One region of the Azoarcus sp. KH32C genome, then DNA from elsewhere that is predicted to be linked to it. Evidence: riboswitches for the same ligand, from Rfam matches in the RefSeq annotation. Region 1 holds a riboswitch; the other holds the start of a gene.
The links. Region 1 has a riboswitch for cyclic di-GMP ahead of AZKH_RS26995 (S8 family peptidase). Riboswitches for the same ligand answer to the same signal wherever they lie in the genome.
Positions count from the first base shown of each region.

Region 2: linked by a shared signal. The riboswitch ahead of AZKH_RS06990 (M10 family metallopeptidase C-terminal domain-containing protein) and the one ahead of AZKH_RS26995 (S8 family peptidase) in region 1 are both predicted to bind cyclic di-GMP.

Region 1 is NC_020516.1:3,831,062-3,834,779, forward strand. Features, by position in the region: gene AZKH_RS17050 (NnrS family protein) at 1-179, opposite strand, end outside; gene AZKH_RS17055 (MFS transporter) at 389-1,528, shown strand; cyclic di-GMP riboswitch class I at 1,591-1,678, shown strand; gene AZKH_RS26995 (S8 family peptidase) at 1,724-3,718, shown strand, end outside.
Region 2 is NC_020516.1:1,573,389-1,577,106, forward strand. Features, by position in the region: gene AZKH_RS06980 (MerR family transcriptional regulator) at 1-186, opposite strand, end outside; gene AZKH_RS06985 (AlpA family transcriptional regulator) at 607-876, opposite strand; gene AZKH_RS27970 (helix-turn-helix transcriptional regulator) at 933-1,184, opposite strand; cyclic di-GMP riboswitch class I at 1,519-1,609, shown strand; gene AZKH_RS06990 (M10 family metallopeptidase C-terminal domain-containing protein) at 1,682-3,718, shown strand, end outside.

The DNA.
Region 1 (3,718 bases):
CATTGCGTCGGAGAAAAGCTCGCCGCGGGCGGCGCCAGCACGCCAGCGAACATCAACGCCCACAACACGGGCAGGCTCAGGCCGGACAGGAAGGCCAGGCTGAAGAAGGGACGGAAGCCGACGAGCCACAGAGGATGCGCGGAAAGGTTCATGGCAGGAAGTGCGACGAATTCGATCATGAGAGGATTTGGATCCATGCTAGATGGCTGACGCGGCGCAATCCTTGATCCAGGTTATTTCGACTGCTGCGGTGCGCCATGACAGAATGGCAAGCAGTTCATTGCCCGCGAGTCCTCGCGCCTCCGCCTCGATGACCGTCCCGCCTGCCCCCTCCTCGCCATCCCCCCCGCCCGCCCCCGCTCCGGTACGCCTGCCCGCGGCGATCTGGATGCTCGGTTTCGTCAGCCTGCTGATGGACGTCTCGTCCGAGCTGATCCACAGCCTGCTGCCGGTGTTCCTCGTGACTTCGCTCGGCGCCGGCCCCTTCATCGTCGGCCTGATCGAGGGTGCCGCGGAGGCGACGGCGCTGATCGTCAAAATCTTCTCCGGCATGCTGTCGGACTACTGGGGCAAGCGCAAACCGCTCGCGGTGCTGGGCTACGGGCTCGGCGCGCTGTCAAAGCCGCTCTTCGCGATCGCCGCGGGTCCCGGCACAGTGCTCGTCGCCCGCCTCATCGACCGCGTCGGCAAGGGCATCCGCGGCGCTCCCCGCGACGCGCTGGTGGCGGACATCGCGCCACCCGAGGCGCGCGGTGCCGCCTTCGGACTGCGCCAGTCGCTCGACACGGTGGGCGCCTTCTGCGGACCGCTGCTGGCGATGGGCCTGATGCTGCTGTGGCAGAACGATTTCCGCGCAGTGTTCTGGGTCGCGATCATCCCTGGCTTCCTGTCCGTCGCGCTGCTGCTGTTCGGCGTCAGGGAGCCCGCGCATGTGCACGCCGGCCCGGTCGTCAATCCGCTTCGCCGCGACAGCCTGCGCCGCCTTCCGCGCGCCTACTGGTGGGTCGTCGCGGTCGGCGCCCTCTTTGCACTGGCGCGATTCTCCGAAGCCTTCCTCGTACTGCGCGCGCTCGACGCGGGCCTCGCGGTCGCCTACGCACCGCTCGTGCTCGTCGCCATGAACATCGTCTATTCGCTCGCCGCCTACCCCTTCGGCAAGCTCGCCGACCGCATGAATCACGCTCACCTGCTCGCCGCCGGGCTGGCGATCCTGATCCTTGCCGACCTCGCCCTCGCGACAGGCGCCGGATGGCTCGGCCTCGGCACGGGCATCGTGTTGTGGGGGCTGCACATGGGCATGACCCAAGGCCTGCTCGCGACCATGGTCGCCCACACCGCACCGGCCCCGTTGCGCGGCACGGCCTTCGGCTTCTTCAACCTCGTCAGCGGCATCGCAATGCTCATCGCCAGCACACTCGCGGGCCTGCTATGGGAGAGCGCCGGTGCTGCCTGGACCTTCTTCGGCGGCGCGATGCTCGCCGCGGCGACGCTGGTAATCGTGCTGCTGCGCCAGCGCGCGACGGACTGACGTTTGACCACGGCAACAATATGGATATAGCGGACCGCACCCTCTCGTGCTAGAAAAAAAGAGCGCAGCAAGGGCACACCCGTCGAAAGACGGGGCCGCAAAACCACCGGGCTAAATCCTCCGAGAAGACAGGCCAGCGGGGTTGCCGATACGGCGACCCGCCGCTTTCGGGTCGACTCGACGGGGGATACGACGGTGAAGCCCTATGCCATGCACTTTGCATCGCCGCGGCTCGCGCTCCTGCTCGCCGTTGCCTGCCCGCCCCAGGCGCTCGCCGAGGGTATCGGACTGCAGATGGCGCCGCTTACCGAGGGGGAAATCCGCTACGGTCTCGCTCACACCCAAATCGGCGCCGACATCGCCAATGCCGCCGGCCTGACCGGCCTGGGCTCGACAGTCGTGCTGCTGGATACGGGCGTACAGGCCACCCTTCCGGAACTCGCAAGTCAGCTCGCCAGCTCGCGGATGTACGACGCCACACGCCGACGCAATGTCGCGCTCGCCGACGACGACGGACACGGCACGCTGGTGGCCGCTATCATCGCAGGTTCGAGCGGCACCGGCTTCAGCTACGGCATCGCCCCCGACGCGAAGATCCTGCCGATCAAGATCTTTTCGGCCGGCGGGTCGGCGACGCCCGGCTCGCTCGCGGCGGGGCTCAAGCGCGCCAGCTCCACCCGCGGCATGTCCATCATCAATCTCAGTCTCGGCGCCGAAAGCCCACTCGGGGGTGGCGTAGAAGGCGCGCTGCGCAAGGCCGTCAAGGCCGACAAGCTGGTCTTGGCCGCGGCGGGCAACACCGGCGGCGAATCGCCGCTGTGGCCAGCACGTTATGCGAAGGAAGGCTGGGCGAAGGGCCAGATCGTCGCAGTCGGCGCGGCGGATGCCGACAACCGGATTGCGAGCTTTTCGAACCGCGCCGGCGATACCGCCAACTGGTTCCTCGTCGCGCCCGGCGTGAATGTGGCCTCGTCTTGGACCGACGGCAGCTACATCTTCGCCAGCGGCACCTCGATCTCCACCGCGGTGGCGTCGGGCGCCGCTGCGCTCCTCGAAGGGGCGTGGCCCCAGCTCAAGGCAGGACAGGTCGCAGCCATCCTCCTGGAGACCGCCACGGATCTCGGCGAGCCGGGTGTCGATCCGGTGTATGGCAGAGGGCTCCTGAACGTACAACGCGCCATGCAGCCTGCCGGCGAACTCGCCATCCCGGTAAGCAAAGCCGCACGAAAAGGCTCGACGAAACGCTTCGGCGGCACCGCCAGCGTCGCCGTCACTGCCTCCGTCGCAACCTGGAGCGGCCTGCGCGCGGCGGCCCGCGCCGGCCTCTTCCAGGGCATCGTGGTCGACGCCTTCAACCGTGACTTCACCGCCGACCTCGGCGCCGGCATCCGCCCACCTTCGCGCGAAAGCATCGCCGATGTGCTCGCTGCAGCCGGGCATCCGCTGCAGGTGACCGAGCAACAACTCCCCGATGGCTCGCGGCTGCTGGCCGTTTCCGATGCGGCCCTGACGCGGGTCCAAACCCCCGTCGACGCCCCCCGCCTCGTCGCGAGCAGCGTCGTCCTCCGGCTCGCGAATGGCAGCGAGGTCGCGTTTGCCTCCGGCACACTCGCCGGCAGCTACTTCGGCCTCGCATCGGCGGGGCCGCGCCTCGACAACCCGTGGCTCGGCCTCGCCCGCCCTTCGACGCAACTGGCCTTCGGCACGGCGTTCGGAAAACTGCGCGTTCGCAGCGGCGTGCTTGCCTCGGGCGAATCGCCGAGCACGTCGAACTCGGCCGCTCCCGCGGCCGCTCCTCCGATAGCCGCCAACCGGCCAGGCGGACGGGCCGCGATCGGCGAGCTCGAATACGCCCTGACCGACAACACCTCGGCCGGACTGCAATGGATCCAGGTCAGCGAGGCAAGGTCCTTCCTCGGCGCGACCTCGGGCGACGCGATGGGCTTGGACGGCGCCCGTACCCGCAGCGTCGGCGCGTGGGCAAGCCATCGTCTCACCGGCAGTGTGACGGTGGCCGGCCAGTATTCGGTCGCGCGCAGCGACGGGCAGGGCAAGGGCCTGATACGCGCTTTCGACAGCGTACGCGCCAATGCCTTCGCGTTCGCGCTGATCGGCCGCGGCGCTCTCGTCGACGACGACCACCTCACACTGACGTTTTCGAGCCCGATGCGCATCAACGCCGGCAGCGGA
Region 2 (3,718 bases), 2.3 Mb from region 1:
CCCCGCGCTCTGCCACTTCCGAATGGTGAGGAGTTGCTCGAGATGACGCGTCGCGTACCGGGCGCCGCGGTTGGCGCCATCAGGCCGGTCAACGAGGCCGAGCTGGATGTAGTAGCGCACAGTCCGTGAGGGCAACTCGACGAGGGTGCAGAGCTCGTCGAAGGTGTACGTCTTTGCGGGTTCCATGGCCTCTCCATTCCGTTGGAGTTAATATAACACTCATAGTGTCAAATACAAGTGTTATATACGACCGACTGGAGAGCGGTCTGGTGGGGGTGGGGGGGGGGCGGCTCAGCGATTGCGGCCTGACTTGTGGTCAGCGGAGAGGCGTCGGACGTACGGTTCCATCCTGCGGCTTGGTGTCTAGACCAGGTGTTTTGCGGCGGGCTCGGGGAGAAGCAGGTGCCGCAGCGTGGGACAGCGCGTCCCACATCCACTGACCGGCGACTGCACTAACCGCCCGCCAGACGAAGCAGTGAAGGCAAGGGTTTGCGCGGACGGCCGGGCTTGCGTCCCGCCGTCGTCACCGTGTTCTCGCTCTGGCGTTCGGTTGGATACGGTGCTGTCGCTCCGCGAACGCCGTTTTCCATGTCGGGATTGAGGCGCTCATCCAGCCATCGATAGAGGACGGCGCGGACGGCCGGGCTTGCGTCCCGCCGTCGTCACCGTGTTCTCGCTCTGGCGTTCGGTTGGATACGGTGCTGTCGCTCCGCGAACGCCGTTTTCCATGTCGGGATTGAGGCGCTCATCCAGCCATCGATAGAGGACGTCGGGCCGCCAATACACGCGGCGCCCGCCGGTCGCGTGAGGGCGGGGCATCTGCCCGTTGGCGACCCAATTTTCGATGGTGCGCTTCCGCAGGGTGGGCAGCTGCATGCGGCTTCTCCGGAGACAGGCCCGACGGGCCGGGCCTATTACATATAGCGAGCGGCTCAGGCAGCCGCACTCAGTCGCGCAATGTCGCTGGCCCGCCAGCAGGTGATTCGGGTGCCGAGCTTCACGGGTGCCGGGAAGCGGCCGGACTTTACGCCCGCCCACCACGTCGACTTGGATACGGGGACCACGCGTAGAACGTCGGGGAGCCGAAGCAGCGGTTCGGGATGTTGCGGTAGAATCATGTCAGTAGTCTCGAAAGCGCCCTCGGCGGCTTGTCCTGCGCATCTCAATAGCGGTTGTCCTGTCATCGGCTGCGTTGCAGTGTGGGCTTGCTGCGTGCAGTAGCGTCCGACAGGAATCAAGATACCGAGGGTCGCGGCGCGGCCCCAAATTTGGCGGTTTTGGCGGCGGGTTGGCGTCAGGGTCGCAGCGTGAGACTTTTGTGGCGTTGGGCAGAATCGCGGGCAGAACGCGCAGTCGGCCTTAAAAGTTATCAGAAAATTCAAATAGTTATTGGCTTGTTGTTCATATCAGGACATCATGAACATGCCGGTCTAAAGCCGGCAGCCCAGGACGCTGCAAGTCCGTTAATTCCCCCGGTGGGGGCTGAGTAAATTCGCCAACGGCATGTTATAGTCGGCGGAATTTTTATGGCAAACGGGTGGGAAACCCCCGGACGCAAAGCCGCGGACCCTTCCCCTGATCGCTCAGGGCGGGTGGCCGGGTTGCCTGCCCCTTCGTTTCACACATCGGCAATCCTTCCCATCTTCCGTCGTGCTATGCGCACATTTGGACAGGACAGGGAATGGCACTTCCATCGTGGACGAACCAGCAAGTCATCGACCAACTCGTATCCGGCCAGAGCTGGTCCGGCACCACGATCACCTACGCGTTTCCGACAACGTCCAGCGGAATCTACGGCTCCTCCGAGGCGACGGGCTTCCAGGACCTCAATGCGACCGAGCAGGCTTATGCCGAACTGGCCCTGACCGCTTGGAATGACCTGATCGCCGTGAATTTCGCCCGTACGACGAGTTCGGCGTCGAACATCGAGTTCGGGATGAGCAGCACCGGCGTGGATTACGCCCACACCTATTTCCCGACCACCGGCAGCGTCTGGTTCAACGTCACCGAGAGCACTCTGACCTCGCCCGAAATCGGCAAGTACGGCTTCGAAACCTATGTGCACGAGATCGGCCATTCTCTGGGCCTGGATCACATGGGTGACTACAACGGCGCCGGAACCTGGACGCCGTCGAGCTACCAGGACAGCACCGTCTACTCCGTGATGTCGTATTTCGGGCCCTCGATGGGAACCGGGTCCGATGGCGGCGAAGGGCTGGTGGCGTGGGCGGACTGGGTCGGCGCCGATGGCAGGACCTATTCGCCGCAGACTCCCATGCTCAATGACGTCATGGCGATCCAGACGATCTACGGCGCGGATACGACGACCCGCACCGGCGACACGACATATGGCTTCGGCTCCAACGTCGTCGGGCCGATGGCATCAATATTCGATTTCTCGATCAACCATAACCCGATCCTTACGATCTACGATGCCGGCGGCAACGACACGCTCGATCTGACCGGCTGGACGACCGACAGCGTCGTCAATCTGGCGCCGGGATCGTATTCGTCGTGCAACGACATGACGTACAACATCGCCATCGCGTACTCGACCAATATTGAGAACACAGTGTGTGGCGCCGGCGCGGATACCGTCACGGGCAACAGCCTCGCCAACGGCTTGGACGGCGGTGCGGGCAACGACAGCCTGTACGGCCTCGACGGCAACGACGACCTGACCGGCGGGGCCGGCAACGACTATATCGACGGGGGCGCGGGAACCGACTGGGCCTTCTTCTCGGGCTCCATCGCGAGCTACACCGTCACCTACAATTCGGGTAGCCACAGTTTCACCTTCTCGAGCGATGTCACGGGCGTCGACACCATCGTGGGGATTGAATATTTCGCCTTCGCGGGGGACGTGACCCGGTCAGCGAGCGACTATACGGGACAGGCTGCCGCCGAAATTCCCGTCGTCTCGCTGGCGAGCGATGCCGTTTCGCAGTTCGAAGGCGATGGGGGAACGGTGCTCTATACCTTCACAGCGAGCCTCAGCGTCGCTGCCGAGACGACACAAACGGTGGGCTGGAGCGTGGCCGGGTACGGCGCGGACTCGGCCGACGGCGGTGATTTCAGCGGCGCGACGAGCGGAACGCTGACCTTTGCGCCGGGAGAGACGCAGCACACCTTCACGGTTTCGGTCCTGGGCGATCTCACGGTCGAGAGCGACGAGTCCTTTGCCGTCACCCTTTCGGCGCCCTCATCGGGACTGCAACTGGGCGACGCAACGATCAGCGCAATCGTCCTCAACGACGATGTCGCGATCCAGTCCGACGATTATCCGCTGGACATCAGCACGACGGGTAATGTGGACGTGAATGGCGCGGCCCAGGCCGGCGTGATCGAAACCGCCAACGACGGCGACCTCTTCGGCCTCAACGTCGTCGCGGGTACCACCTACGTCTTTTCGCTCGAGCGGACGAGCGGCAATCTCGACCCGTTTCTGGAGTTGCGCGGGTCGAACGGAGTGCTGCTTGCCTATAACGACGATGCACACGGGACGCTCAATTCGGAGATCCGCTACACGGCGGTCCAAAGTGGCACCTTGTACCTCGCCGCCTTCGATGCGTTCGACGGCACCGGCAGCTACGCGCTCGAGGCGACGACCTTGCCGGGCGTGACGGTGAATGGCGACGATGCGGTCAACAAGCTGGTCGGAACCACAGGCGACGACCTGATTTACGGTTTTGGTGGTGCGGACACGCTCACGGGCGGC